Regions from separate parts of the Streptomyces sp. NPDC045701 genome, predicted to be linked through region 3. Evidence: riboswitches for the same ligand, from Rfam matches in the RefSeq annotation. Region 3 holds a riboswitch; each other region holds the start of a gene.
The links. Region 3 has a riboswitch for cobalamin ahead of AC07DW_RS12830 (energy-coupling factor ABC transporter permease). Riboswitches for the same ligand answer to the same signal wherever they lie in the genome.
Positions count from the first base shown of each region.

Region 1 (9,772 bases), on a different contig from region 3:
CGATCAGCTGGAGGATGCCCGCGCCGTAGGTGCCCGGCCGGGAGCCGAAGATGCGGGTGGTGGCGCGGCGTTCGTCGCCGTGCTCGGCGAGGTCGGCCTGCGCGTGGGCGCGGACGAAGTTGTCCGCGGCCGGCTCGTCCAGGGAGGCCGCGAGGCGGACGGCGTCGTCGAGGAGCCCGATGGTGTGCGGGAACGCGTCGCGGAAGAAGCCCGAGATGCGCAGCGTCACGTCGATCCGCGGGCGGCCCAGCTCGGCGAGCGGGACGGGCTCCAGGCCGGTGACGCGGCGGGAGGCGTCGTCCCAGACGGGGCGGACGCCGAGCAGGGCGAGGGCCTCGGCGACGTCGTCGCCCGCGGTGCGCATGGCGCTGGTGCCCCACAGCGACAGGCCGACGGAGGTCGGCCAGTCGCCGTTGTCGTCGCGGTAGCGGGTCAGCAGCGACTCGGCGAGAGCCTGGCCGGTCTCCCAGGCGAGCCGGGACGGTACGGCCTTGGGGTCGACGGAGTAGAAGTTGCGGCCGGTCGGCAGGACGTTCACCAGACCCCGCAGCGGCGAGCCGGAGGGGCCGGCCGGGACGAAGCCGCCGTTCAGGGCGTGGACGGCGTGGTCCAGCTCGTCGGTGGTGGCGGCCAGGCGCGGGACGACCTGGCGGGCGGCGAAGTCGAGGACGGCGGCGACGGCCTGGTCGTACCCCTCGGCGACGGTGGCGACGGCGGCCGGGTTCCAGTCGGCGGCCTCCATCGCCTCGACCAGGGCGCGGGCCTTGGCCTCCGCCTCGTCGGCGGTGGTACGCGTCGCGGCCGACTCGTCCAGGCCGAGGGCCTCGCGCAGGCCGGGCAGGGACTGCGTGCCGCCCCAGATCTGGCGGGCGCGCAGGATCGACAGGACCAGGTTGACCCGTTCGGGGCCGGTGGGGGCGCCGCCGAGGACGTGCAGGCCGTCGCGGATCTGGGCGTCCTTGACCTCGCAGAGCCAGCCGTCGACGTGGAGCAGGAAGTCGTCGAACCCGTCGTCGTCCGGGCGGTCCTCCAGGCCGAGGTCGTGGTCGAGCTTGGCGGCCTGGATCAGCGTCCAGATCTGGGCGCGGATGGCCGGCAGCTTGGACGGGTCCATGGCGGAGATCTGCGCGTACTCGTCGAGCAGCTGCTCCAGGCGCGTGATGTCGCCGTACGACTCGGCGCGGGCCATCGGGGGCACCAGGTGGTCGACGAGCGTGGCGTGGACGCGGCGCTTGGCCTGGGTTCCCTCGCCCGGGTCGTTCACCAGGAACGGGTAGACCAGCGGGAGGTCGCCGAGGGCGGCGTCGGGGCCGCACGCGGCGGACAGGCCGGCGTTCTTGCCGGGCAGCCACTCCAGGTTGCCGTGCTTGCCCAGGTGGACCATGGCGTCCGCCCCGAAGCCGCCGTCCTCGGCGCGGGCGGCGATCCAGCGGTAGGCGGCCAGGTAGTGGTGCGACGGCGGCAGGTCGGGGTCGTGGTAGATCGCGATCGGGTTCTCGCCGAAGCCGCGCGGCGGCTGGATGAGGATGAGCAGGTTGCCGCGCCGCAGGGCGGCGAGCACGATGTCGCCCTCCGGGTTGCGGGAGCGGTCCAGGAACATCTCGCCGGGCGGCGGACCCCAGTGGCGCTCGACGTGCGCGCGCAGCTCCTCGGGGAGGGTGGCGTACCAGCGCTTGTAGTCGGCGGCCGGGATGCGGACCGGGTTCCTGGCCAGCTGCTCCTCGGTGAGCCAGTCCTGGTCGTGGCCGCCGGCCTCGATCAGTGCGTAGATCAGCTCGTCGCCGTCGCCGGACGCGAGGCCCGGCACGTCCTCGGCGCCGAAGTCGTACCCCTCCTCGCGCAGCCGCCGCAGCAGCGCGACGGCGGACGCGGGGGTGTCGAGGCCGACCGCGTTGCCTATGCGCGAGTGCTTCGTCGGATACGCGGAGAGGACCAGCGCGAGGCGCTTCTCGGCGTTGGGGATGTGCCGCAGCCGGGCGTGGCGGACGGCGATCCCGGCGACCCGGGCGGCGCGCTCGGCGTCGGCGACGTACGCGGGCAGGCCGTCGGCGTCGATCTCCTTGAAGGAGAACGGCACGGTGATGAGCCGGCCGTCGAACTCGGGGACGGCGACCTGGCTGGCGGCGTCGAGCGGCGAGAGGCCCTCGTCGCTCTCCTCCCACGCGGCGCGCGAACCGGTCAGGCACAGGGCCTGGAGGACGGGGACGTCCAGGGCCGCGAGGGCGCCCGCGTCCCAGGCCTCCTCGTCACCGCCCGCCTGGGCCTCGGCGGGCCTGGTGCCGCCGGCGGCGAGGACGGTGGTGACGATCGCGTCGGCCGTCCGCAGGCTGTCCAGCAGCTCCGGCTCGGGGGCGCGCAGCGACGCCACGTACAGCGGGAGGGCCTGGCCGCTCGCGTCCTCGATGGCGTCGCAGAGGGTGCCGACGAAGGCGGTGTTGCCGCTCATGTGGTGGGCGCGGTAGTAGAGCACGGCGACCGTGGGGCCGGTGGTGGTGCGCGCGGTCCGCTCCAGCGGGCCCCAGGTGGGAGCGGCGGCCGGCGGCTCGAAGCCGTGGCCGGTGAGCAGGACGGTGTCCGAGAGGAACCGGGCGAGCTGCTCCAGGTTCCCCGGTCCGCCGTGGGCGAGGTACGCGTGCGCCTCGGCCGCGATGCCGATCGGGACGGTCGAGGTCTCCATCAGCTGCGCGTCGGGGGCCTGTTCGCCGGTGAGGACGACCAGCGGCTTGCCGGTCGCGCGGAGCGCCTGGAGGCCCTCCTCCCAGGCGCGGATGCCACCGAGGAGCCGTACGACGACGAGGTCGGCGCCGTCGAGGAGGCCGCCCAGGTCGTCGAGCGGGAGCCGGGCGGGGTTGGCGAACCGGTAGGCGACGGGGCCGCCGGCCGCGCGGGCGCTGAGCAGGTCGGTGTCGGAGTGCGACAGCAGCAGGATCGTCGTGGCGGGCGCCGGGACGGGCGCCGTCTCGGGCGTGGTCGCGTGCGTCATGACGTGCGCAGGCCTTCCTCGGGGTGTCCGCGCCCCGGGTGGTCGTAGGACGGCGGGAGTTCCTGACTCGTCCGGCTTCCGGCCGGACTCACAGTGGCGGGACCGCGCCGGATTCTCACCGGGCTTCCTCCCTAGGGCCCTGGGACCCTGTGCCGTCTGCATAGTAGAGGCTGCGCGTATGCTCGCCGCCATGCCGCCCAGCTCACCAAACCCCCAGGACCGGGGTGAAGCGCACATACGGGACCGCGTCCGCGAGCGCGGTGACGCGTGCCCCGGCGCGCTCCGGCTGCACCGGGCCGACGACGGGTCGCTGGCCCGGCTGCGCCTCCCCACCGGAGTGCTGACGCCCCGTCAAGTGACGGTGCTGGCCGACGCGGCGGACCGGCTGGGCGACGGCCACCTCTCCCTCACCTCGCGCGGCAACGTGGAGTTGAGGGGCCTCGGCGAGGGCTGTGGGCTCGGCCTTGCGGACCTGCTGCGCGACGCCGGCCTGCTGCCGTCCGAACGGCACGAGCGGGTAAGGAACATGGTCGTCTCACCGCTCGCCGGGCCGGGCGTGCAGGCGTGGGCCGCCCGCCTGGACGCGCTCCTGTGCGCCGAGGACTGGACGACGGAACTGTCCGGCCGCTTCCTGTTCGCCGTGGACGACGGGCGGGGCGACGTGGCGGCCCTGGCCGCCGATGTGACGTTGCTCGCAGACCCGGACGGCGGCGCCCTGCTCCACGTCGCGGACCGGACGTACCGGGTGTCCTCCGACGACGCTCCCCGCGCCGCCCTCGCGGCCGCCGGGGCGTTCCTCGCGGCGGCACGGCGGGCGGGCACCGGCGCGTGGCGGGTGCGGGAGCTGCCGGCGGGGCAGGACATGGACGTGACCGGACACCTGCGGCGGGCGGCGATCGCGGCGGAGCCCGCAGGCTGCCCGCCCGCGACGGGAGCGCCGCCCCCGCCCGGGGTGATCGGCGACGGCACGGTGTCCGTCCTGGCCCGCCTCGGCCGGGTGAGCTCGGCGCAGTTCCGCGCGCTGCTGCCCGCCGAGGAGGTACGGGTCACCCCGTGGCGCGGCTTCGTGCTGCCCGGCTTCACCGGACGGGCGGCGGCCGAGGAGCGGCTGCGCGCCCTCGGCGGGGCCGGCTTCGTCACCCGTGCCGACTCCCCCTGGATCGGCGTCACCGCGTGCACCGGACGACCCGGCTGCGCCAAGTCCCTGTCCGACGTACGGGCGGAGGCGCGGCCCCGCGAAGGCGCGCTGCCCGTCCACTGGTCGGGGTGCGCCCGCCGGTGCGGCCACCCGCAGGGCGCGTGGACCGACATGGTCGCGACCGGCGAGGGCGCGTACCAGATGACCGTACAAGGACCGACGAAATGAGCGAGAGCAGAGTGTTCGACTACGAGAAGGACGGCGCGGAGATCTACCGCCAGTCCTTTGCCACGATCCGCGCCGAGGCGGATCTCGCGGACCTGCCGGCCGACGTCAGCCAGGTCGCCGTGCGGATGATCCACGCCTGCGGCATGGTCGACCTCGTCCGCGACCTGGCGTACACGCCCGACGTCGTGGCCCGCGCCCGTGAGGCGCTGCGCGCCGGCGCGCCGATCCTGTGCGACGCGCGGATGGTCGCCAGCGGTGTCACCCGCAAGCGGCTGCCCGCCGACAACGACGTGGTCTGCACGCTCTCCGACCCGGCCGTCCCGGCGCTCGCCGCCGACCTCGGGACGACGCGCAGCGCCGCCGCGCTGGAGCTGTGGCGCGACCGGCTGGAGGGCTCGGTCATCGCGATCGGCAACGCCCCGACCGCGCTGTTCCGGCTGCTGGAGATGATCGAGGCGGGCGCCCCCCGCCCGGCGGCGGTCATCGGCATACCCGTCGGCTTCATCGGGGCGGCCGAGTCCAAGGACGCGCTGGCGGCCTTTCCGGGCCTGGCGCACCTGGTGGTGCGCGGGCGGCGGGGCGGCAGCGCCATGGCGGCGGCGGCGATCAACGCGATCGCCCACGAGGCGGAGATCCAGGCATGAGCGGCAAGCTGTACGGCGTGGGGCTCGGCCCCGGCGACCCCAACCTGATGACGGTCGCGGCGGTGAAGGCCATCGCGGCCGCCGACGTGATCGCGTACCACTCCGCGCGGCACGGCCGCTCGATCGCCCGGTCCATCGCGGCCGAGCACATCCGCGAGGACCACGTCGAAGAGCGCCTGATGTACCCGCTGACCGTCGAGACGACGGACCACCCGGGCGGGTACCGGGGGGCGTTGAACGACTTCTACGAGGAGGCGTCGGCGCGCCTGGCCGCCCACCTGGACGCGGGCCGCACGGTCGCCGTCCTCGCCGAGGGCGACCCGTTGTTCTACGGCTCCTACCAGCACATGCACAAGCGGCTGGCGCACCGCTACGACACCGAGGTCATCCCGGGCGTCACGTCGGTGAGCGCGTCGGCGGCCCGCCTGGGCAAGCCGCTGTGCGAGGCGGAGGAGATCCTGACCATCATCCCCGGCACGCTGCCGGAGGAGGAGCTGACGGCCCGCCTGGCGGCCACCGACTCGGCGGTCGTCATGAAGCTGGGCCGGACGTTCCCTACGGTACGGCGCGCCCTGGAGCGGGCCGGCCGGCTGGACGACGCGCACTACGTGGAGCGGGCCACGATGGCCGGCGAGCGGACGGGACCGCTGGCGGACGTCGACCCCGAGTCGGTCCCGTACTTCTCCGTGGCGGTGCTGCCGTCCCGTATCGACTCCGGGCCGGCCGCGACCGCCTCGGGCGAGGTCGTGGTCGTCGGCACCGGCCCGGCCGGCCCGCTGTGGCTGACGCCCGAGACGCGCGGGGCGCTCGCCTCGGCGACCGACCTGGTGGGCTACACCACCTACCTGGACCGCGTCCCGGTGCGCCCCGGGCAGGAGCGGCACGGCTCGGACAACAAGGTCGAGTCGGAGCGGGCCGAGTTCGCCCTGGACCTGGCCCGCCGCGGGCGGCGCGTGGCGGTGGTGTCGGGCGGCGACCCCGGCGTGTTCGCCATGGCCACGGCGGTCCTGGAGGTCGCCGCCGGGGCCCCGTACGCGGACGTCCCGGTGCGCGTCCTGCCCGGCGTGACCGCCGCGAACGCCGCCGCCGCGAAGGCGGGTGCGCCGCTGGGCCACGACTACGCCACCATCTCCCTGTCGGACCGGCTCAAGCCGTGGGACGTCATCGCGGAGCGCCTCCGCGCGGCGGCCGCCGCCGACCTGGTGCTCGCCCTCTACAACCCGGGCTCGGCAAGCCGCACCTGGCAGGTCGCCAAGGCCCGCGAACTCCTCCTGGAACACCGCGCCCCGGACACCCCGGTGGTCGTCGCCCGCGACGTGGGCGGCCCGGAGGAGTCCGTCCGCGTCCTGCCGCTGATGGACCTGGACCCGGCGGAGGTCGACATGCGCACCCTCCTGCTCATCGGCTCCTCCCAGACCCAGGCGGTACGGAGGGGCGACGGCGCCACGGTGGCCTGGACCCCGCGCCGGTACCCGGAGTCCTGACGGCCGGGTTCCCGACCCCGGGCCGGGCGGCCCGACCCGGCCGGGGGCGGGCCCGCCGGAGCGGGGCGGGGTCGGTCCGGTGCCGTCCCCGGCCCGCCTCCACGGGCCCGCCGTCGCGTCCGGGGAGCCGCGCTCCGTGTGGCTGACGCTCCGCGTGGCTGACGCTCCGCGTGGGTGCGGCGCCCCTGCCACCCTCACCGGGCGTCATGTCACGGCCACTCATCAGGAACGGGCCCGCCCCGTGCCGTCGTCGTCTCCTACGGCGAGAACGTCGCCACCTGCGCGGGAGAGGCGGGCGGCGATCACGCGGCCGGAGGCGCCGACGCGCAGGGACTGGCCGACCTCCACCAGGTCGGTGACGCCGAGCCCGAGCGACTCGAAGTCGTAGCGGCCCGGTGCGCTGGCGGCATAGGCCTTGCGCGAGCCGCCGTACGGCGAGATGCGCCCACAGCAGCGCGAAGCCGTGCACGGCGCGGCTCAGGCGCTCCAGCACGGGTCGGGCAGCCCTGACGTCGGGGGTGGCGGCCATCGCCTGCGTACCGATCCGGTGAACGCCTTGGCAGCACCGCCACTGTGCCTCCGCATCCGCGCCGGAGCGGAGGCACAGGTGCGTTCGGGCCCCCTGTGATCACAGCAGTGCTGCGGCTCGTCCGTCCAGTTCTGCCACGCCGGGGGCCTTGTCGTAGCGGGAGAGCCGCACGCGCAGGTCGGTCAGCGCGTCGGTGATCTTCACGGACTGGACGCCTTCGGCGCAGTCGAGAAACTCGCCCCACGCCGCAACGGCACCGTCCAAGTCGCCCTGGCGAAGGTGTACGTGGCCCAGGTCGCCCAGGACGATGGCGCGGGAGCGTCGGCGGTCCAGGCCGTGGACGTCGAGGGCGTGCTGGAGGTGTTCGCGGGCGCTGTCCAGGTCGCCGAGGCGGGCCAGGATCATGCCGGAGTGGTGGGCCCACCGGCCGGTGGAGAAGTGGGAGCCAGGACCCACCGGGGGCAGCCGCGGCCTTCTCGATGGCGCTCTGGGATCTCGCCAAGGCGGTGCGGGCCAGTTGCTGGTCGCCGTCGAGGGCAGCGGCGTCCGCGAGCGTGGTCTGGTAGTAAGCGACCGCCTTCGGCTCATCCAGCCGGTCCGCATACTCCACGCACTTCTCCGAAAGCCGCAGAGCAACCGCCCGGCCGCGCGGGCCCAGGTCGATCGCCTGGGTGGCCATCCCGCGCAGGGCGGTCGCGGCCAGCTCGGGCTCCCTGGCCTCTTCGGCAAGGGCGAAGGCGTGCGCGTAGTACCGCTGCGCGAGGCCCTGGTGGTGGTCATCGTTGCCTTCGTCCTGGACCATCCACCCGCACAGATGCACCAGCTCGGACGCGGCGGCGAACAGGGCCCGGCCGGTGACCTCGGTGTACCGGCCCTCCAGCCAGGGGCCGACGTTGCCGGTGAGGTACTGAACGGCCAGCCGGCGGGCGTGGGCGCCGCCGAATTCGGCGGCCGTGTCGCCCAACGTGTGGGTCATCTGCCGGATCGCCGCGACTTCACCGGCGCCGACCCGTAAGGCGCCGGTCGGTGCGGTGGCCACCCGGCGGGTGATGGCCTGGGCGTCGGGGAGGTTCAGCGCCGACAGCGCGAACGCGGCGGTCGCGGCCAGCATGGTACGGCGTTCCATGTCACTCCTCCCCAGGACAAGGACTGATCCCACGGTATCCGGGGCGGGCGGCTCAGGATCACCCCGATCGGCAACGCAGATGCGGGTCGGGTCCAGATGTAAGACCTGCACGACGTAGGGCAGCCACCCGTCCGGCGACGGAGTCCGCTCCCCCTTCATCCACCGGCGGGCGTACTGCCGCTCCAGGCCGTCCGGCCCCCTGCCTGCGGCCACAGCGACCTCGCGGGCCAGCTTGCTCGGGCCCCACCCGCGTTCCTCGCACGCCGCCCGGATCAAGTCTGTGATGGTCACCGTCCGCACCGCCGCCCCCTGACCTACGCGGGCTTACAGAGACCTACAGGATGGCCCCTCCCCCCGCTTGGTCACAGGCCGTTGACTGATGGTCACCCGCCCGGGCTCGCCCGGTCAGCGTCCGGTGGCCCCGGGCGGGCCACTGCCCGGCATGGGATGACCGTGGCCCGGGCCGGGCCCTGTCACCAGAACCACCCGAACCCCGTCATGTGGAGGCATCGTGCATCACCGCTCAGACCTCGCCGTCCTCTCCGGTGCCACCGTCCTGGTGACCGGCGGCGCAGGACTCATCGGCTCCCGCATCACCGACCAGCTGCGGGCGCTCGGGGCCCGCCCGGTGTCCCTGTGCACCATGAACGCCTACCCGGCCGCCGTGTACGCCGACCTCTTCGGCGTACACGCGTCGGACCCGGACGTGGTCCTGGGCGACGTCCGGGACGCAGACCTGGTCCGCAAGCTCGTCGGCGAGGCGGACTACGTCATCCACGCCGCCGCCCTGGCGGACGTCGCCGCGTGCACCCGCGATCCGCTCGCGGCGATCGGCACCAACGTGGCCGGCACCCAGACCGTTTTCGATGCCGTGGCCACGACGGACCGCGTTCGCCGCATGGTCTTCGTCTCCTCCGCCAGCGTCTACGGCGACGGCAACCCCGAGGAGACCGACAGCCCCGACCTGCTGACCATGCGGCAGTTGCTGGAGTCCGTATACGGACGCATTCCGCCCCGGTTCCACGAGTTCACCCGCGTGCGGCCCAAGTCCGTCTACGGCAACACCAAGGCCTGGGGCGAGGAACAGACCGCCCTGGTTCTCGGGCAGGTCGGCACGTCGTACACGATCGTCCGCTACTTCTCCGTCTACGGCGAACCCCAGACCATCAAGCCGCACTCCCACTCCTGGGTCGTGGCCTGGTTCGCCGCCCGCGCCCACCTGGGCCTGCCCCTGCACCTCAACGGCGGCGGCCGCCAGGTACGGGACCTGGTCCACGTCGACGACATCGCCGAGGGCACCCTGCGCGCCCTGATCAGCCCCAGGGCCCACACCGAGACGGTGAACATCGGCACCGGCGTGCCCACCACCGTGCGCAAGGTCGCCGAGCTGGTCCAGGGCCACTACCCGCACACGGCCTTCCTCGACACCCCGCTACCGGCCGGTGACCCGCTGGGCGGGTACGCAGCGGTCCGCAAGATGGAGAACATCCTCGGCTGGAAACCGAAGGTCACCATCGCGGAAGGCGTCGACCGCTACGTGACGTGGCTCCGGACCACTCCTGCCGCAGCCCCGGACTGGCTCCGGCAGGCCACCGCGGTCTAGATGACCGGGGGCCTGCCCAGCCGGGTCAGCCGCCACA
Region 1 covers NZ_JBWKJV010000003.1:159,247-169,018, forward strand. Annotated here, with positions in the region: gene cobN (cobaltochelatase subunit CobN) at 1-2,983, opposite strand, end outside; cobalamin riboswitch at 3,020-3,150, opposite strand; gene AC07DW_RS04885 (cobalamin biosynthesis protein CobG) at 3,174-4,349, shown strand; gene AC07DW_RS04890 (precorrin-8X methylmutase) at 4,346-4,993, shown strand; gene AC07DW_RS04895 (precorrin-2 C(20)-methyltransferase) at 4,990-6,477, shown strand; gene AC07DW_RS04900 (tetratricopeptide repeat protein) at 7,106-7,411, opposite strand; gene AC07DW_RS04905 (hypothetical protein) at 7,524-8,021, shown strand; gene AC07DW_RS04910 (NAD-dependent epimerase/dehydratase family protein) at 8,644-9,735, shown strand; gene AC07DW_RS04915 (glycosyltransferase family 2 protein) at 9,732-9,772, opposite strand, start outside.
Region 1: linked by a shared signal. The riboswitch ahead of cobN (cobaltochelatase subunit CobN) and the one ahead of AC07DW_RS12830 (energy-coupling factor ABC transporter permease) in region 3 are both predicted to bind cobalamin.

Region 2 (9,772 bases), on a different contig from region 3:
GGCTGGAGGACGCGCTTCGAGCCGGACGGGGGCGGCGGGGTCTTCGGCGTCCCTGCCGCGCTCCCGGGCGCGTCCTGAGGAGCGGCGCTCACCGCTCCCTGGGAGTCCACGGTCATGGTCTTCTTCCTCGCGGTTCTGTGCTGACCGGGTCATGGGCCCGGTGGGACGACCGGCACAGGGTCATCGGTCGCCCCACCGGGCGGCTGTGGCGACCGCGGCCGGCCGCCGCGCGGGCCGGTGTCGGCCGGTCGGCGGCGGGGCGGGCGGCGGGTCGCTCGCAGCGGGCCGGCCGCGGCGGTCCGCCCGGGGAGGGGCGTCCGCCGGCGGCCGGCCTCGGCGGTTCGGCTACTGCTGGTTGACGCGCTCGGTGATCACCTTGTCGGCCGCCTCGCCGGCCTTCTTGGCGTCCTCACCCTTGAGCACCTTGGTCATGTAGTCCTTGATCGGGTTGGGCGCGGTCTCGACGTTCGCCCAGCCCGGGGTGACCGGGGTGATCTTGCCGACGGGCGCGGCCTTGGCCATGGCCTCGGCGAACGAGCCGGCGGCGGGCCTGAACTGCGCCGCGTCGTTGTTGGGGAGCAGCGCGCCCTGGGTGGCCTCGGCGTACTTGGCCATGTGCTCCTTGCCGGCGGCCAGCGCCAGCCACTCCTTGGCCAGGTCCTTGTTCGGCGAGCGCTCGGACACCGCGAGGTTGGAGCCGCCGAAGAAGACGGAGCCGGGCTTGTCGGCGGTCTTGCCCGGGATCGGGAAGTAGCCGAAGTCGGCGGTCTTGCCGGCCTTCTTCATCGCGTCGATCGCGCCGCCGGCCTCCCAGCCGAGGCCGATCCAGGACGCGACGCCGCCCTTGGGGACGATGTCGGTGGACTGCTGGGGGGTCGCCTCGTCCTTGTCCTTGGGAGCGGTCGAGTACGACTGGAGCTCCTTGTAGAAGTTCATGGCGGCCACGGCCTGGGGGGAGGACAGGTTGCCCTTCCACTTGTCGCCGTCCTTGACGGCGAGGTCGCCGCCCTCGTCCCACACGAAGCCGGCGTAGACGTACCAGCTCTGGCCGGGCAGATAGATGGGCTGGGTCTTGGCGTCGGCGGCCTTCAGCTTCTTCAGGCCGTCGATCCACTCGGCGCGGGTCTTCGGCGGGGTCACCCCGGCCTTCTTGAAGGCGGCCTTGTCGTAGACGACGACGCGGTTGGCGGCGTACCAAGGGGCGGAGTAGAGCTTCCCGTCCAGCTCGTTGGAGGCGAGCATGCCCTTGTTCCAGCCGTCGGCGCCGAGCGCGGCCTTGTCCTCGGTGAGGTCGGCGAGGCCGCCCGTGGCGGCGTAGCCGGCGGTCTGGGTGTTACCGAGCTCCAGGACGTCCGGCGGGGTGTCCTCGGAGAGGGCGGTGGTGACCTTCTCCTGGATGCCGTTCCACTGCTGGATCTCGACCTTGACCTTGACGCCCTTGTGCTTGGCCTCGAACTCCTTGTTGACGTTCTTGATCCAGGCGTCCGGGGCCGAACCGTCCATCACCCAGACGGTGAGGGTCTTGTCGCCGCCGGCGTCGGCGCCGCCCCCCTTGCCGTCGTCCGAGCCACACGCGGCAATACCGACCATCATGCCCGCGACGCCTATCGCCGCGATGAGCTTGCGCTTCACGCCACCCTCCTCAGGGATGCCTGCAAACCCTGCCCCCACCGCGAAGCCATACCGGTGTACTGCCCGTGCTGCCCGTGGGACTGGGACCTGGTCTTTAATGGTTTAGACCAGTAACCCGGAGCTTGGCCTAGACCTTTAGGGGTGTCAAGGGTGTATAAGAAGGGCAGTCGGGTCCGTTACCGGACCGACACCTGAGGGAGGGCGACGACCCGTGACCGGTCCGTGCCACCATGTGAGCCGCAATAGACGGAGGAGCCGGTGACGGCAACAGCACAGGAGTCGGGAAGGCGGGCCATGGCCACGGATGGGGGCGGCACCGAGACCGAGGGCGGGGCAGCCACCCGCACCGCGCGCGTGCCCAAGTACTACCGCCTCAAGCGGCACCTGCTGGACATGACGGAGACCATGCCCCCGGGTACGCCGGTCCCGCCGGAGCGCACGCTCGCCGCCGAGTTCGACACCTCCCGCACGACCGTGCGGCAGGCACTCCAGGAACTCGTCGTCGAGGGACGCCTGGAGCGCATCCAGGGCAAGGGCACCTTCGTCGCGAAGCCGAAGGTCTCACAGGCGCTCCAGCTCACCTCGTACACCGAGGACATGCGGGCGCAGGGCCTGGAGCCGACCTCGCAGCTCCTGGACATCGGGTACGTGACGGCGGACGACACCCTCGCCGGGCTGCTCGACATCTCGCCCGGCGGGCGGGTGCTGCGCATCGAGCGGCTCCGGCTGGCGAGCGGAGAGCCGATGGCCATCGAGACGACGCATCTGTCGGCCAAGCGCTTCCCCGCGCTGCGGCGTTCGCTGGTGAAGTACACCTCGCTCTACACGGCCCTCGCGGAGGTGTACGACGTCCACCTCGCCGAGGCGGAGGAGACGATCGAGACCTCTCTCGCGACGCCCCGGGAGGCCGGCCTGCTCGGTACCGACGTGGGCCTGCCGATGCTGATGCTCTCCCGGCACTCGCTGGACGGGAACGGCGAGCCGGTGGAGTGGGTGCGCTCGGTGTACCGGGGCGACCGGTACAAGTTCGTGGCACGGCTCAAGCGGCCGAACGGCTGAGGTTTCGGCCCGGCCGGCACCGGGCGGGGCCGGGCCCGCCGCGTGGTGCGCCCCAAAGCGTTGCCGTACCGATATGCGGACGGGGGGTGACGCTGCGCGAGGCGCTCCCCTAGATTTCCTGCGCATTACAGGTGATCAGCGAGGGGACGTGCACCATGCCAGAGCCGACGGCACCACCCAACTCCCGGCGGACGGGTCTCACTCCGCGGTCGATCGTCATCTGGTCGCTCGTGGCCCTGGCCGGGGCGGCCGGCTGGACCGTGCTCGCGGTCTCCCGCGGTGAGGAGATCTCGGCCGCCTGGATGCTCGCGGCGGCGCTCGGCTCGTACGCCATCGCCTACCGCTTCTACTCCCGCTTCATCGCGAACCGGGTGCTCAAGGTCGACAAGACCCGGGCCACCCCGGCCGAGCGGCTCGACAACGGTGTCGACTTCCACCCCACCGACCGCCGGGTGCTGTTCGGCCACCACTTCGCCGCGGTCGCCGGCGCCGGCCCCCTGGTGGGGCCCGTCCTCGCCGCGCAGATGGGCTACCTGCCGGGCACCATCTGGATCATCGTCGGCGTCATCTTCGCCGGTGCCGTCCAGGACATGGTGACGCTGTTCTTCTCCACCCGCCGTGACGGCCGCTCCCTCGGGCAGATGGCCCGCGACGAGATCGGCCCCTTCGGCGGCGCCGCGGCGCTGATCGCCGTCTTCGCCATCATGATCATTCTGTTGGCGGTGCTGGCCCTGGTCATCGTCAACGCCCTGGCGCACTCGCCCTGGGGCGTCTTCTCCATCGGCATGACCATCCCGATCGCCCTGTTCATGGGCGTGTACCTGCGGGTGCTGCGGCCCGGCCGGGTCACCGAGGTCTCCGTCATCGGCGTCGCGCTGCTGCTGCTGGCCATCGTCGCGGGCGGCTGGGTCGCCGAGTCCTCCCTCGCCGGCACCTTCACTCTGGAGCCGGGCACCCTGGTCGTCTGGATGATCGTGTACGGCTTCCTCGCCTCCGTACTGCCGGTGTGGATGCTGCTGGCACCGCGCGACTACCTGTCGACCTTCATGAAGGTCGGCACCATAGTCCTGCTCGCCGTCGGCGTCTTCGTCGCCCTGCCGACCCTGAAGATGCCGGCGGTCACCGACTTCGCGAGCCGCGGCGACGGTCCGGTCTTCGCCGGGTCGATGTTCCCGTTCGTCTTCATCACCATCGCGTGCGGCGCCCTCTCCGGCTTCCACTCCCTGGTCTCCTCGGGCACCACCCCGAAGATGGTCCAGAAGGAGACCCAGATCCGGATGATCGGCTACGGGGCCATGCTCACCGAGTCGTTCGTCGCCGTCATGGCGATGATCACGGCGTCGATCATCGACCCCGGCCTCTTCTTCGCCATCAACTCGCCCAGCGGCGTGATCGGCACGACGGTGCAGTCGGCCTCCGAGGCGGTGTCGAACTTCGGCTTCACCATCTCCCCCGACCAGCTGGCCAAGGCCGCGGCCGACGTGGAGGAGGCGTCGCTGCTGTCCCGGACCGGTGGCGCCCCGACGTTCGCCCTCGGCATGTCGGAGATCTTCTCCGCCGTCGTCGGCGGTACCGCCATGAAGGCGTTCTGGTACCACTTCGCCATCATGTTCGAGGCGCTGTTCATCCTGACGACCGTGGACGCCGGCACCCGCGTGGGCCGCTTCATGCTCCAGGACATGCTCGGCAACGTCCACAAGCCCTTCAAGCAGGTCAGCTGGAAGCCGGGCGTCTGGATCGCCAGCGCGGTCGTCGTCGGCGGCTGGGGCTACTTCCTCTGGGTCGGCGTGCACGACCCGCTGGGCGGCATCAACCAGCTCTTCCCGCTGTTCGGCATCGCCAACCAGCTGCTGGCCGCCGTGGCGCTGGCCGTCTGCACGACCCTGCTCGTCAAGTCCGGCCGCCTGAAGTGGGCGTGGGTGACCGGTGTGCCGCTCGCCTGGGACGTCGCGGTCACGCTGACCGCCAGCTGGCAGAAGATCTTCTCGGCCGACCCCCGGGTGGGCTTCTTCGCCCAGCGGGACAAGTACCAGGCCGGCATCGACTCCGGGCAGCTGCTGCCCCCCGCCAAGTCCATGGACGACATGCACACGGTCGTCACCAACTCCACGGTCGACGGGGTCCTCTCGGCCCTCTTCGCCCTCCTCATCGTCGTGGTGATCGCCGACGCCGGGCGGGTCTGCTACAAGGCGGTGACCCGGCCCGCCGACGTGAAGCTGTCGGAGGCCCCGTACACCGAGTCCCGGATCGTCGCCCCGGCCGGGCTGATCCCCACGGCGGAGGAGAAGGCCGAACTCGTCGCCGCCGGGCTCGGACCCGAGGGCGGCGTCCGCAAGGACGGCACCGGTGACGAGACGCCGGCCGGGACCGGCTCCCGGTGACCCCCGCGGTGGCGACGCGCACGGGCGGCCGGCTGCGGCGCGCGGCGGGCTGGGTCCGCTGGTACGTGCGCGAGGTGTCCGGCGAGGCCGCGTACGACACGTACGTCGCCCACGCCCGCTCCCTCGATCCGGACGCCGCGGTCATGACCCGGCGGGAGTTCGAGCGCAGGCGCACCGACGCGCGGGAGGCGGACCCCCGCGACGGGTTCCGCTGCTGCTGAGCGGGTGACCGCACCGCGGGCCGCCGTGTTTCCGGGGACGGAAATGCGGCGGCCCGTCGCCGTACCCCTCCACACTCGGACCATGGACATCACCATCAGGGCGGTACGGCCGGAGGAACACGGGGCGCTCGCCGAGGTCACCGCCCGGGCCTATCTCGGCGACGGACTGCTGGCCTTCGGGGAGAGCGACGAGTACCTCATCGGTCTGCGGGACGTGGCCCGGCGGGCCGCCGAGGCGGACGTGCTGGTCGCGGTCGGGGAGGACGGACGGGTCCTCGGCGGGGTGACGCTCGTCGCGCGGGCCGGCACCCCCTGGGCCGAACTCGCGCGGGCCGGGGAGGCGGAGCTGCGGATGCTGGCGGTGGAGCGGGAGGCACGCCGGCGGGGCGCGGGCGAGGCGCTGGTGCGGGCGTGCGTGGAGCGGGCCAGGGAGGTCGCCGGGTGCGCGCGGCTGGTGCTGTCCACGCAGGCGTCCATGCGGGCGGCGCACCGGATCTACGAGCGGCTGGGGTTCGTACGGACTCCCGGACGGGACTGGGAACCGGTTCCGGGCGTGACGCTCTCCACGTACGCACTGGAGTTCTGAGCCACACGAGACACAACATGTGGGGGGTGCTTCAACGGGCGCCCCCCACATGTATGCTCGTGCTCGCTGTCGCCGCAGGGGAATCCGGTGGAAATCCGGAACTGTCCCGCAACGGTGTGTTGGTGTGCCTTTGTGTACCTGCGAGTCCGAAGACCTGCCGACAGCGCGCCCGGACCGTCCGGCCCGGGTGCCCAGACGTCCGGGCCTCGCGGAATGGGCCGGTGGACGCGGTGCCCCGTGCCCTCGTGCCCGGGCGTGCCCGCTCCCCCGCCCGCCCCGCCGGTGGCCCCGAGCCGAGCGAGGGAGAGCCCCCAGTGACCATCGCGCCAGCCGATCCGGTCTCAGCGATCGAAGGCGACGGGAACGACGGACCCGGGACCGTACTGCTGCGGACCCTGACCGACCTCACCGCCGATCTGCCCGACACCGACCCCGGCCGGGTCGCCGCCGCCGCGCTGCGCGGCCGGCACGCCGGTTCGGACGAGGCCGAGCTGCGCGAGCTCGCCACCGAAGCGGCCGCCGGGCTCATCTCCGAGGACCCCGCCTACTCCCGGCTCGCGGCGCGGCTGCTGACCCGGACCATCGCCCAGGAGGCGGCCGGGCAGGGCGCGGTGGCGTTCTCGGCGTCGGTGGCCGTGGGGCACCGGGAGGGTCTGATCGCGGACCGTACAGCGGCGTTCGTGACGCTCCACGCGGACCGGATGGACGCGCTGATCGACCCGGCGGCGGACGACCGGTTCGGTTACTTCGGGCTGCGGACGCTGTACTCGCGCTACCTGCTCCGGCACCCGATCACCCGAAAGGTGATCGAGACGCCGCAGCACTTCATGCTGCGGGTGGCGGCCGGGCTGGCCGAGGACGACTCGGCGCGCGCCCTGGACGAGGTCGCGGCCCTGTACCGGCTGATGAGCCGGCTGGACTACCTGCCCTCCTCCCCCACGCTGTTCAACTCCGGCACCCGCCACCCGCAGATGTCCTCGTGCTACCTGCTGGACTCCCCGCTGGACGAGCTGGACTCCATCTACGACCGCTACCACCAGGTGGCGCGGCTCTCCAAGCACGCGGGCGGCATCGGCCTGTCGTACTCCCGCATCCGGGCGCGCGGTTCGCTGATCCGCGGCACCAACGGGCACTCCAACGGCATCGTGCCGTTCCTGAAGACGCTGGACGCCTCGGTGGCGGCCGTGAACCAGGGCGGGCGGCGCAAGGGCGCGGCGGCCGTGTACCTGGAGACGTGGCACGCGGACATCGAGGAGTTCCTGGAGCTGCGCGACAACACGGGCGAAGACGCCCGCCGTACGCACAACCTGAACCTGGCGCACTGGATCCCCGACGAGTTCATGCGCCGGGTCAACGCCGACGCCGAGTGGTCGCTGTTCTCGCCGGCCGACGTGCCGGAGCTGGTCGACCTGTGGGGCGAGGAGTTCGACACCGCGTACCGCGCCGCCGAGGCCAGGGGGCTGGCCCGCAAGACCATGCCGGCGCGGGACCTGTACGGCCGGATGATGCGCACCCTCGCCCAGACCGGCAACGGCTGGATGACGTTCAAGGACGCCTCGAACCGTACGGCCAACCAGACCGCCGAGCCGGGCCACACGGTCCACTCGTCCAACCTGTGCACCGAGATCCTGGAGGTCACGGACGACGGGGAGACGGCGGTCTGCAACCTGGGCTCGGTGAACCTGGGCGCGTTCGTGTCGGGCGGGGACATCGACTGGGAGCGGCTGGACGAGACCGTCCGCACGGCCGTCACCTTCCTCGACCGGGTCGTCGACATCAACTTCTACCCGACGGAGCAGGCCGGGCGCTCCAATGCCCGGTGGCGGCCCGTGGGCCTGGGTGCGATGGGCCTCCAGGACGTCTTCTTCCAGCTGAAGCTGCCGTTCGACTCCCCCGAGGCGCGTGCCCTGTCGACCCGTGTCGCCGAGCGGATCATGCTCGCCGCGTACGAGGCGTCCGCCGGCCTCGCCGAGCGCAACGGCCCGCTGCCGGCCTGGGAGAAGACCCGGACCGCGCACGGCGTGCTGCACCCCGACCACTACGACGTGGAGCTGAACTGGCCCGAGCGGTGGGAGGCGCTGCGCGCCCGGATCGCCGAGGTCGGACTGCGCAACTCGCTGCTCCTGGCCATCGCGCCGACGGCGACGATCGCCTCGATCGCCGGTGTGTACGAGTGCATCGAGCCGCAGGTGTCCAACCTGTTCAAGCGGGAGACGCTGTCGGGTGAGTTCCTCCAGGTCAACTCGTACCTGGTGGCCGAGCTGAAGCGACTCGGCGTGTGGGACGCGCAGACCCGCGAGGCGCTGCGCGAGTCCAGCGGCTCGGTGCAGGGCTTCACCTGGATCCCGGCCGAGGTGCGCGAGCTGTACCGGACGGCGTGGGAGATCCCGCAGCGCGGCCTGATCGACATGGCGGCGGCCCGTACGCCGTTCCTGGACCAGTCGCAGTCGCTGAACCTGTTCCTGGAGACGCCGACCATCGGCAAGCTGTCGTCGATGTACGCGTACGCCTGGAAGCAGGGGCTGAAGACGACGTACTACCTGCGCTCCCGCCCGGCGACCCGGATCGCCCGCGCGGCCCAGGCGTCCGCGGCGCCGGCCACCGTTCCCGTACCCGCGCAGGTGACCCCGGAAGACGCGGTCGCCTGCTCCCTGGAAAACCCCGAGTCCTGCGAGGCCTGCCAGTGATGAGTGCCACCGAGAAGAACCTGCTCGACCCGGGCTTCGAGCTGACCCTGCGCCCCATGCGCTACCCGGACTTCTACGAGCGCTACCGGGACGCCATCAAGAACACCTGGACGGTGGAGGAGGTCGACCTCCACTCGGACGTCGCCGACCTGGCGAAGCTGTCCCCGGGCGAGCAGCACATGATCGGCCGCCTGGTGGCGTTCTTCGCGACCGGCGACTCGATCGTGGCGAACAACCTGGTGCTGACGCTGTACAAGCACATCAACTCCCCCGAGGCGCGGCTGTACCTGTCGCGGCAGCTGTTCGAGGAGGCCGTGCACGTCCAGTTCTATCTGACGCTGCTCGACACCTACCTGCCCGACCCGGACGACCGTGCCGCCGCGTTCGCGGCCGTGGAGAACATCCCGTCCATCCGGGAGAAGGCGCAGTTCTGCTTCCGCTGGATGGACTCGGTGGAGAAGATCGAGCGGCTGGAGACGAAGGCCGACCGGCGCCGCTTCCTGCTCAACCTCATCTGCTTCGCGGCCTGCATCGAGGGCCTGTTCTTCTACGGCGCCTTCGCGTACGTGTACTGGTTCCGCTCCCGCGGTCTGCTGCACGGCCTGGCCACCGGCACCAACTGGGTGTTCCGCGACGAGACGATGCACATGAACTTCGCCTTCGAGGTCGTCGACACCGTCCGCAAGGAGGAGCCGGACCTCTTCGACGACGCGCTGCGGCAGCAGGTCACCGACATGCTCAAGGAGGCCGTGGAGGCGGAGCTGCAGTTCGGCCGCGACCTGTGCGGTGACGGCCTGCCGGGCATGAACACCGAGTCGATGCGCCAGTACCTGGAGTGCGTGGCGGACCAGCGCCTGACACGCCTGGGCTTCGCCCCGGTGTACGGCTCGGAGAACCCGTTCTCGTTCATGGAGCTCCAGGGCGTGCAGGAGCTGACCAACTTCTTCGAGCGCCGTCCGTCCGCCTACCAGGTGGCGGTGGAGGGCTCGGTCGACCTCGACGAGGACTTCTGAGCGAGCGCCGTACGCGGTGGGCGGCCCCGGCCGCCGCCGCGGTGGCCGGTCACGGCGTGGTGCGCGGTGGGCGCGGGGGCCGGGCGGGCGGCAGCCGCCGGGCGCTCCGCCTGCCGCAGCCGGCGGTCGACGGCGCGGTCCCGGGCGTGGCCGACGAGTGAGGGAAGCGCCAGGAGGGCGAGGACCGCGGCGA
Region 2 covers NZ_JBWKJV010000009.1:63,495-73,266, reverse strand. Annotated here, with positions in the region: partial or broken gene AC07DW_RS13335 (carbohydrate ABC transporter permease) at 1-116, opposite strand, end outside; gene AC07DW_RS13330 (extracellular solute-binding protein) at 346-1,632, opposite strand; gene AC07DW_RS13325 (GntR family transcriptional regulator) at 1,927-2,691, shown strand; gene AC07DW_RS13320 (carbon starvation CstA family protein) at 2,847-5,072, shown strand; gene AC07DW_RS13315 (CstA-like transporter-associated (seleno)protein) at 5,081-5,293, shown strand; gene AC07DW_RS13310 (GNAT family N-acetyltransferase) at 5,376-5,879, shown strand; cobalamin riboswitch at 5,933-6,055, shown strand; gene AC07DW_RS13305 (ribonucleoside-diphosphate reductase subunit alpha) at 6,194-8,566, shown strand; gene AC07DW_RS13300 (ribonucleotide-diphosphate reductase subunit beta) at 8,566-9,579, shown strand; gene AC07DW_RS13295 (hypothetical protein) at 9,531-9,772, opposite strand, start outside.
Region 2: linked by a shared signal. The riboswitch ahead of AC07DW_RS13305 (ribonucleoside-diphosphate reductase subunit alpha) and the one ahead of AC07DW_RS12830 (energy-coupling factor ABC transporter permease) in region 3 are both predicted to bind cobalamin.

Region 3 (9,772 bases):
ACCGTTCACTCCGTGTCCCATGCCGGTCATCGTAACCGTGCGTACGATGGTATGGATGAAGAGCTCTTCATGTGTTCCGCTATGGTGGTGCCCGTCCCGCCCGCCCCGTGAAGAGGTGCACGCCCATGGCTTCCCCGGTGCTCGACGCCAGGCCCGCGGCCCCGCCCGCCGATGCCGCCCCGCCAATCCGCCGGACCAGGGTGTTCGCCCTGCCCGAGGTTCGCTGGGCCGCGCTGTCCGCCGCGGCCTTCCTCGCCGCGCTGCCGCTCGACCTGGCGGGAGCCCCCGCGTGGGCCTGGGGCCCGCTCTACGCGGTCTGCTACCTCGCCGGAGGCTGGGAGCCCGGCTGGGCGGGACTGTGCGCCCTGCGGGAGAAATCCCTCGACGTGGACCTGCTGATGGTCGTCGCCGCCATCGGCGCCGCCGCGATCGGGCAGTACCTGGACGGCGGGCTGCTCATCGTCATCTTCGCCGTGTCCGGCGCCCTGGAGGCGCTGGCCACCCGGCGCACCGCCGACTCGGTGCGGGGGCTGCTGGACCTGGCGCCCGCCACGGCCGTCCGGCTGGCAGCCGGCGGGGAGGAGCCGGTGGAGGTGGCGGACCTGCGGGTCGGCGACACCGTCCTCGTACGGCCGGGGGAGCGGCTGCCGGCGGACGGCACGGTCCTCGACGGCGCGAGCGACGTCGACCAGGCCACCATCACGGGTGAGCCGCTGCCCGTGGCCAAGGCGCCCGGCGACGAGGTCTTCGCCGGCACCCTCAACGGCACCGGGGCCCTGCGCGTACGGGTGGGGAAGGACGCCTCCGGGTCCGTCATCGCCCGCATCGTCGCCATGGTGGAGGAGGCCAGTGCCACCAAGGCACCCACGCAACTGTTCATCGAGAAGATCGAACAGCGGTACTCCGTGGGCGTCGTCGTCGCCACCCTCGCCCTGTTCGCCCTGCCGCTCGCCTTCGGCGCGGACCTCACCGAGACGCTGCTGCGGGCCATGACCTTCATGATCGTCGCATCGCCGTGCGCGGTGGTCCTCGCCACCATGCCGCCGCTGCTCTCCGCGATCGCCAACGCCGGCCGGCACGGCGTCCTGGTCAAGTCCGCCGTGGTGATGGAGCGGCTGGGCCAGGTCGACCGGGTCGCGCTCGACAAGACCGGCACCCTGACCGAGGGCACGCCCCGGGTCGACGCGGTACGCCTGACCGGGGCACTCACGGAGCCGGAGGTCCTCGCCCTGGCGGCCGGCGCGGAACTGCCGAGCGAACACCCTCTGGCCCGCGCGGTGGTGGCCGCGGCCCGCGAGCGGGGCCTGGAGGTGCCCGGCGCCACGGCGTTCTCGTCCACCCCCGGGCGGGGGGTACGGGCCCTGGTCGACGGCCACGAGGTCGCGGTGGGCCGCCCCGCCGAACCGTGGCCCGCCGTCCGCGAGCTGGAGGCGGCCGGCCGGACCGCCGTCGTGGTGACCGTCGACGGCTCGCCCGCCGCCGTGCTCGGCGTCGCCGACCGGCTGCGCGACGGCGCCGCGTCCGCCGTCGCCGCGCTGGCCCGGCTCAGCGGCGCCGCGCCGACGCTCCTGACCGGCGACAACGAGCGCGCGGCGCGCCGCGTCGCCGCCGACGCCGGGATCACCGACGTACACGCCGGGCTGCTGCCCGAGGACAAGGTCGCGGCCGTACGGGAGTGGGAACGCGCGGGCCTGCGCACCCTGGTGGTCGGCGACGGCGTCAACGACGCGCCCGCGCTCGCCGCCGCGCACACCGGCATCGCGATGGGCCGGGTCGGCTCCGACCTGGCGCTGGAGACCGCCGACGCCGTCGTCGTACGCGACGAACTGGCCACCGTCCCGGCCGTCGTGGCCCTCTCCCGGCGCGCCCGGAGGCTCGTCACGCAGAACCTGGTGATCGCCGGCGTGTGCATCGGCGCCCTGGTGGTCTGGGACCTCGCCGGCCATCTGCCGCTGCCCCTCGGCGTGGCGGGCCACGAGGGCTCGACGGTCCTCGTGGGCCTCAACGGCCTGCGGTTGCTGCGCGAGTCGGCCTGGCGGAAGGCGCTCGACTAGCCGGGCCCGGCCCCGGACCGAAGGCGGCCCCAGGGCCGCAGCCCGTGCCGGGGCCGCAGCCCGCGCCCGGTCGCCTCGCCTCGGCCGCGTGGGCGGGTCAGCCCTCGGGATGGATCAGGCCGCGCTCGTACGCCTTCACCAGGCGCTGCGGCACCTGGTACACGGCTCCGTCCACCGTGACGGGCACCAGCTGGGGCGTGGACGCCTTCCACTGCGCCCGGCGGTGGCGGGTGTTGGAGCGGGACATCTTCCGCTTGGGAACGGCCATGGCTGGTGAACCTCCATCGTCGGTACGGTGGCGGTCACGCTACATGAAAACGATTACCGTTAACAATCCGCTCGGTCGCCCCGGTCGTCGTCGAATCCGGCCAACGCCTCCGTCAGCCACGCCGTCCAGAACCGTTCCAGCTCGATCCCCCCGCGCAGCACCAGGTGCCGCAGCCGGTCCGCCTCCGTCGTGCGGCGCTCCGGCGGGAACTGCCGCTCCTCCATGTCCCGGTACTCGTCCAGCTGCGCCCGGTGCAGCGCGAGGTGACGGCGCAGCTCGTCGGCGAAGCCCTCCGTCCCCACCACCGCCGCCGCCCGCAGCCGCAGCAGCAGGGCGTCCCGGATCGGCTTGGGGTCCTCACTGCGCCGCACCCAGTCGGCCAGCTCCGCGCGGCCCGCGGGCAGCACCTCGTACTCCTTCTTCTGGCCGCGGGACGGCACCGGGGCGGGCAGGGCGCGGATGTGCCCCGCCTGCTCCAGCTTTCCCAGCTCGCGATAGATCTGCTGGTGCGTCGCCGACCAGAAGTAGCCGATCGACCGGTCGAAGCGGCGGGTCAGCTCCAGACCCGAGGACGGCTTCTCGAGCAGAGCGGTGAGGATCGCGTGCGGGAGTGACATGACCGCATCCTAGGGAGGCGGGATCGTCACAGGGTGGCCGCCAGTCGCGTCCCCTGGTCGATCGCGCGCTTGGCGTCCAGCTCCGCCGCCACGTCGGCCCCGCCGATGAGGTGGACCGACGTCCCCGCCGCCACGAGCTCCTCGTAGAGGTCGCGCCGGGGTTCCTGGCCGGTGCACAGCACCACGGTGTCCACCGGTACGGTGCGGGCCTCGCCGTCCACGGTGATGTGCAGGCCCTCGTCGTCGATCCGCTCGTACGTCGCGCCCGCGACCATGGTCACGCCGCGGTGCTTGAGCTCGGTGCGGTGGATCCAGCCCGTGGTCTTGCCGAGACCCGCGCCGACCTTGGACGCCTTGCGCTGGAGCAGGTGCACCGTGCGCGGCGGCTTCGGCCGCTCCGGCGCGCGCAGCCCGCCGCGCCCGGCGTACGACGTGTCGACGCCCCACTGCCGGAAGTACGTCTCGGCGTCCCGGCTCGCGCCCTCGCCGCCGTCGGTCAGGAACTCGGCCACGTCGAAGCCGATACCGCCCGCCCCGAGGATCGCGACCCGCTCGCCGACCGGCGCCCCGTCGCGCAGCACGTCCAGGTAGCTGACCACGGACGGGTGGTCGACGCCCTCGATCGCGGGCGTGCGGGGGGTGACGCCGGTCGCGACGACCACCTCGTCGTACCCGCTCAGCAGCTCGGCCGTGGCGTACGTGCCCAGCTTCACGTCCACCCCGCGCAGCGCCAGCTGCGTGCGGAAATAGCGCAGCGTCTCGTCGAACTCCTCCTTGCCCGGCACCCGCCTGGCGACGTTCAGCTGGCCGCCGATCTCGTCCGCCGCGTCGAACAGCGTGACGTCGTGGCCGCGTTCGGCGGCCGAGACGGAACAGGCGAGTCCGGCCGGACCCGCGCCCACGACGGCGATCCGCTTGCGCAGCCGGGTGGGGGAGAGGACCAGCTCGGTCTCGTGGCAGGCGCGCGGGTTGACCAGGCAGGAGGTGATCTTCCCGCTGAAGGTGTGGTCCAGGCACGCCTGGTTGCAGCCGATGCAGGTGTTGATGGTCTCCGCCCGGCCGTCGGCCGCCTTGGCCACGAAGTGGGGGTCGGCGAGGAACGGGCGGGCCATGGAGACCATGTCCGCGCGCCCCTCGGCCAGGATCGCCTCGGCGACCTCGGGGGTGTTGACGCGGTTGCTGGTGATCAGCGGGACGGACACCGCGCCCATGAGCTTCTTGGTGACCCAGGTGTACGCGCCGCGCGGCACCGAGGTCGCGATGGTGGGGATACGGGCCTCGTGCCACCCGATGCCCGTGTTGATCATCGTGGCGCCGGCCGCCTCGATCTCCTTCGCGAGCGCGACGACCTCATCGAGGGTCGAGCCGCCCGGCACCAGGTCCAGCATGGAGAGGCGGTAGACGAGGATGAAGTCGGTACCGACCCGCTCGCGGGTCCGGCGGACGATCTCCAGCGGGAAGCGCACCCGGTTCTCGTAGCCACCGCCCCACCGGTCCTCGCGCCGGTTGGTCGCCGCGGCGATGAACTCGTTGATCAGGTAGCCCTCGGAGCCCATGATCTCGACCCCGTCGTAGCCGGCCGACTTCGCCAGCTCCGCCGCCCGCACGTAGTCCTCGATGGTCTGCTCGATCTCGGCGTCGGTCAGCTCGTTCGGTACGAAGGGGCTGATCGGCGCCTGGAGGGCGCTCGGCGCGACGAGGTCGCGGTGGTAGGCGTACCGCCCGAAGTGCAGGATCTGCATCGCGATCCGCCCGCCGGCCGCGTGCACCGCGTCCGTGACGACGCGGTGCTTCGCGGCCTCCTCCTCGGTGGTGAGCTTGGCCCCGCCCTCGTAGGGCCGCCCGGCGTCGTTGGGCGCGATGCCGCCGGTGACGATCAGCCCGACGCCGCCGCGGGCGCGCTCGGCGTAGAAGGCGGCCATCCGCGCGAAGCCGTTCTCGGCCTCCTCCAGCCCGACGTGCATGGACCCCATGAGCACCCGGTTGGGCAGGGTGGTGAACCCGAGGTCCAGGGGCTCGAGCAGATGCGGGTACGGGGTCGGGGTCGCAGTCATGGGGGCGCCTCCTCGCGCGGTGTGGTCGTCCCAGTTGTAGATGACGCCCGACCCCTTGTGCAACAAGTTGCATAAGGATGGGAGGGTGACCTGCGCTACGTGCGGACCCGCGCCGCCCTCAGGCGCCCCGCGTCGCCGCCGCCCAGTCGTCCAGCTCCTCCGCGGTGCGCGGGCCCGGCGCGTCCACCTCCAGCAGCCCCCGGTCCCGCAGCACCCGGGCCACCGCCATGCCCCAGGGCCGTCGCAGGCCGGCCGCGTCCAGGAGCGCCCGGTCGGCGAGCAGGCCGGCGACCGGCCCGGTGCGCAGCCCGTCCGGCGTGAGGACGGCCGCGTCATCGGCCCAGCGCAGGGCCAGATCCACGTCGTGCGTCGCCATCACCACCGTGGTCCCGGAGGTCCGCAACCGGTCCAGCACGGCCAGCAGCCGCTCCTGACCGTGCGGATCGAGACCGGCCGTCGGCTCGTCCAGGACCAGTACCCGGGGGCGCATGGCGACCGCGCCCGCGATCGCGGCCCGCTTGCGCTGGCCGTACGACAGCAGATGGGTCGGCCGGTCCTCCAGCGCCAGGATGTCCAGCGCCTCCATGGCCTCCCGCACCCGCTCCCGGACCTCCTGCTCGGCCAGCCCCAGGTTCATCGGCCCGAACGACACGTCCTGGCCCACCGACGCCGCGAACAACTGGTCGTCCGGGTCCTGCACGACCAGCTGGACCGTCGTGCGCAACCGCGTCAGCCCCGCCCTGTCGTACGACACCTCCCGTCCCTCCAGGCGCAGCTGCCCGCTCCCGCACCGCAGGCCACCGCTCAGCAGCCGGAGCATGGTCGTCTTGCCGCTGCCGTTGCGACCGAGCAGGGCGATGGACCGCCCCTCCGGTACGGCGAAGTCCACGCCCCGCAGAACGGCGGGCCCGTCCTCGTAGGCGTATCCGGCACCCACGAGCTCCACGACGGCAGAAGGGGTCACGGCAACAGCCTTTCGAGTACGAGAGTGAGCGCGACGAGCCCGGCGAGCAGCGCGCCCGTCGCCCCCAGGAACCGCCGGGACACCGCCGTCCGCGGCACCAGCACCCGCAGCGTGCCGTCGTAGCCGCGCCCGGCCAGCCCCGTCTGGAGCCGGGCGGCCCGGTCGAAGGCGCGCACGAACGCCGTGGCGCCCAGGCCCGCGAGGGACCGCCAGGTGGCGGCCCGGCTGGTCAGTCCGAGGCGCGCCGCCTGCGCCTCCCGGATCCGGCGTACGGCGTCCAGCAGCAGGAAACCGATCCGGTACATCACGAGTGCGACGTCCACGACCGGGGCCGGCACCCCCGCCCGTACCAGTCGCGGCAGGACGTCGGACACCGGCGTGGTGAACGCGAACAGCAGCACGCCCAGGGAGGCCGCCGACGTGCGCAGCAGCAGCTGCCCCGCGTGCACCGGCCCGTCCGGAGCGAGCGTGACCGGCCCGCCCGCTCCGCCCAGCTGGAACAGCAGCGGCACCGCACCGGTCACGCAGAACCCCAGCGGGATGCGCCACGCCCGCCACACCTGCCGCGGCGGGACCCCGGCCGGGCCCAGCAGCACCGCGAGGGTCGCGGCGGCCACGAGCACGGCTCCCGGCCAGGGCGGCAGGCACACGGCCAGGGCCGTCAGGCCGAAGCCGAGCACGGCCTTCTCGCACGGATGACGGCGGCGCCAGCGACTGCTGTGCGCCGCCGCGTCGATCGGCAGCACCGGCGGCTAGGCCGGGGTCCGGGGCGAATCGGCCCCGGCCGGACCGGTGACGGAGTCGGCGACCGGGCGTTCCACGGCCGGGCCGTCCCCGGCGGGGGGCGCGGCGTGCGCCCGTGCCTCGCCCTGCCGGCGGCCGCGCCGCAGACCGAAGTAGTACGCCAGCACACCGGCGCCCAGGGCGGCCTGGAGCGAGAACAGCGCCGACTCGATCTCGCCGGACGGCGGTTCGTACAGCGGGCTGAACCACGGCTCGTAGTCCGGGTGCGACTCGGTGATGGCCGTCTCGGCCTGCCCGTCCGCGCCGGTGAACGGCTCCTCCTTGTGGTCGCCCATCCCGAGCGCCAGCGGGAGGACGGCCAGCGCGACCACGACGAGCAGCAGCAGCGCGTTGATCCTAGTGTTGCGGCTCATCGGGCCACCGCCTCCTTCGGCACGGACACGACGCCGAGCCGGGCGAGATCACCCTTGCTGGACTGCATCAGCAGCCGCATCACCAGCACGGTGAGCAGCCCCTCGCTGACCGCGAGCGGGATCTGCGTCACCGCGAAGATCCCGCCGAACTTCGCCAGCGCGCCGGCCACACCGCTGGCGGGGTCGGGGAAGGCCAGCGCGAGCTGCACGCTGGTGACGCAGTACGTGGACAGGTCGGCGACGAAGGCCCCGAAGAACACGCTCACCATCAGCGGCACGGCGAGGCGGCGCAGCAGCCGGTACGTCCCGTAACCGGCCCACGGGCCGACGATCGCCATGGAGAACGCGTTGGCGCCCAGGGTCGTCAGTCCGCCGTGGGCCAGCAGCAGCGCCTGGAAGAGCAGCGTGATGGTGCCCAGCACCGCCATGATCGGCGGCCGGAAGAGGATCGCGCCCAGCCCCGTGCCGGTCGGGTGGGAACAACTGCCCGTCACCGACGGGAGCTTCAGTGCGGAAAGGACAAAAGTGAAGGCACCGGATGCGCCGAGCAGGAGAGTGGATTCGGGATTGGCCTTGACCTCACGGGTCAGGGCGCGGACGCCGTGGACGACGAAGGGGGCGGCCGCGACACTCCAGGCGGCCGCGTGCACGGGGGGCAGATAGCCCTCGGCGATATGCATGTTGGGGGAGACCCTCTCCAGCACCTCGTGGATGGACAACGCGCCCTGGCCGGTCTCCTGGCTGACGGGTCATGCCGCCGCGGCTCCGCCTTCCCGGACCCCGCGGTCTCCCGCGGCGTTCCAGTGGCTTCCCGAGGTGGTTCCCCGGGGAGTGGAGCCGGACTTCCCGATCACAGTGGCGAGGGCCGCACCGGTACCGCACCGGTTTCCCGTACACCAAGGCCCTGCGACAGTAGTGCGTTGACCAGGTGCATCACAAGCCGCGCGTCGGCGCACCACCCGGCTCCACCCCCGTCGGCGCGCCTCACTCCTTGCGGTAGTCGTACGCCTCCGACGCGGCCGCCGCCACCGCGTCCAGATCCCCGCCGGCCGACGCGGTGACCACCGCCGCCACCGCGCCCTCGACGAACGGCGCGTCCACCAGCCGCGTGCCGCCGGGCAGCTCGTCGCCCTCCGCGAGCAGGGCCTTCACCGTCAGCACGGCGCTGCCCAGGTCCACCAGGACCGCCACGCCCGCCCCCGCGTCGACCGCCGTCGCCGCCCGCGTGATCAGCTCCGCGCTGGTGCCGAGCCCACCGTCCGCCGTGCCGCCCGCCGCCGCCACCGAAGCGGTCGCCCCGCCACCGGCGAGACCCAGCGCCAGTTCGGCGACCGAGGACGCGACCTCCGCGCTGTGCGAGACGAGCACGATGCCCACCCGCGCGCTCACCGTCCCCCCTCCGCCGCCGCCGCGAGCGCGGCGACCAGCAGCGCCGAGGACGTCGCGCCCGGGTCCTGGTGTCCCACGCTGCGCTCGCCGAGATAGCCGGCCCTGCCCTTGCGGGCCCGCATCGGCACGGTCGAGAGGGCACCCTGGTCCGCGGCCTCCGCCGCCGCCGCGAACGACTCGCCGAGCGACTCGGCCAACGCCTCGACCGCCGGCTCCAGCGCGTCCAGCATCGTCTTGTCCCCGGCCTTCGCCCCGCCGAGCTCCGCCACCGCCGCCACGCCCACGCGCAGCGCCTCGGCCAGCTGGACGGGCGCGACCTCGGCGGCGTCGCCGAGCGCCTTGCCGGCGCGCCGCAGCAGCGTGCCGTACAGCGGCCCCGACGCGCCGCCGACCGTGGAGATCAGCTGCCGTCCCGCGAGCACCAGCAGCGATCCCGGCGTACCGGACGGCTCGTCCTCCAGCGCCTTGACCACCGCGGCGAAACCGCGTCGCAGGTTGGCGCCGTGGTCGGCGTCCCCGATCGCCGAGTCGAGCTCGGTGAGCCGGTCCGCCTCGCGGTCCACGGCCGCCGCCACGCCGGTCATCCAGCGCCGGAAGAACTCCGCGTCGAGCATCACGGCCCTCACATCCCCCACCGCAGGGCGGCGGTGCGCACCGGCGCGTCCCACAGCCGCAGCGTCTCCTCGTCGGCCTCGCACAGGGTCACCGAGCAGCCGGCCATGTCGAGCGAGGTCACGTAGTTGCCGACGAGCGTACGGGCCACCGGGACGCCCCGCTCGCCCAGCACCCGCTGGACCTCCGCGCTGAACCCGTACAGCTCCAGCAGCGGCGTCGCCCCCGTGCCGTTCACCAGGACCAGTACCGGTCCGCCCGGCCTCAGGTCCTCCAGCACCGCGTCCACGGCGACGTCGGCGATCTCCCCCGAGGTCATCATGGGCCGCCGCTCCCGGCCCGGTTCACCGTGGATGCCGATGCCCAGCTCCAGCTCGCCCGGCGGCAGGTCGAACGTCGGGCTGCCCTTCGCCGGTGTGGTGCAGGAGCTCAGCGCCACGCCGAAGCTCCGGCAGCGGGCGTTCACCTGCCGGGCGATCGCCTCCACCCGCTCCAGCGGCGCCCCCTCCTCGGCGGCCGCGCCGGCGATCTTCTCCACGAACAGCGTGCCCCCGGTGCCGCGCCGGCCCGCCGTGTACGTGCTGTCCGTGACGGCCACGTCGTCGTCCACGAGCACCCTGGCGACCCGCACACCCTCGTCCTCGGCGAGTTCGGCGG
Region 3 covers NZ_JBWKJV010000008.1:214,312-224,083, reverse strand. Annotated here, with positions in the region: gene AC07DW_RS12870 (ArsR/SmtB family transcription factor) at 1-21, opposite strand, end outside; gene AC07DW_RS12865 (heavy metal translocating P-type ATPase) at 126-2,054, shown strand; gene rpmF (50S ribosomal protein L32) at 2,152-2,322, opposite strand; gene AC07DW_RS12855 (PadR family transcriptional regulator) at 2,382-2,939, opposite strand; gene AC07DW_RS12850 (NADPH-dependent 2,4-dienoyl-CoA reductase) at 2,966-4,993, opposite strand; gene AC07DW_RS12845 (energy-coupling factor ABC transporter ATP-binding protein) at 5,112-5,957, opposite strand; gene cbiQ (cobalt ECF transporter T component CbiQ) at 5,954-6,703, opposite strand; gene AC07DW_RS12835 (energy-coupling factor ABC transporter substrate-binding protein) at 6,710-7,114, opposite strand; gene AC07DW_RS12830 (energy-coupling factor ABC transporter permease) at 7,111-7,794, opposite strand; cobalamin riboswitch at 7,825-8,030, opposite strand; gene AC07DW_RS12825 (PTS-dependent dihydroxyacetone kinase phosphotransferase subunit DhaM) at 8,099-8,503, opposite strand; gene dhaL (dihydroxyacetone kinase subunit DhaL) at 8,500-9,117, opposite strand; gene dhaK (dihydroxyacetone kinase subunit DhaK) at 9,126-9,772, opposite strand, start outside.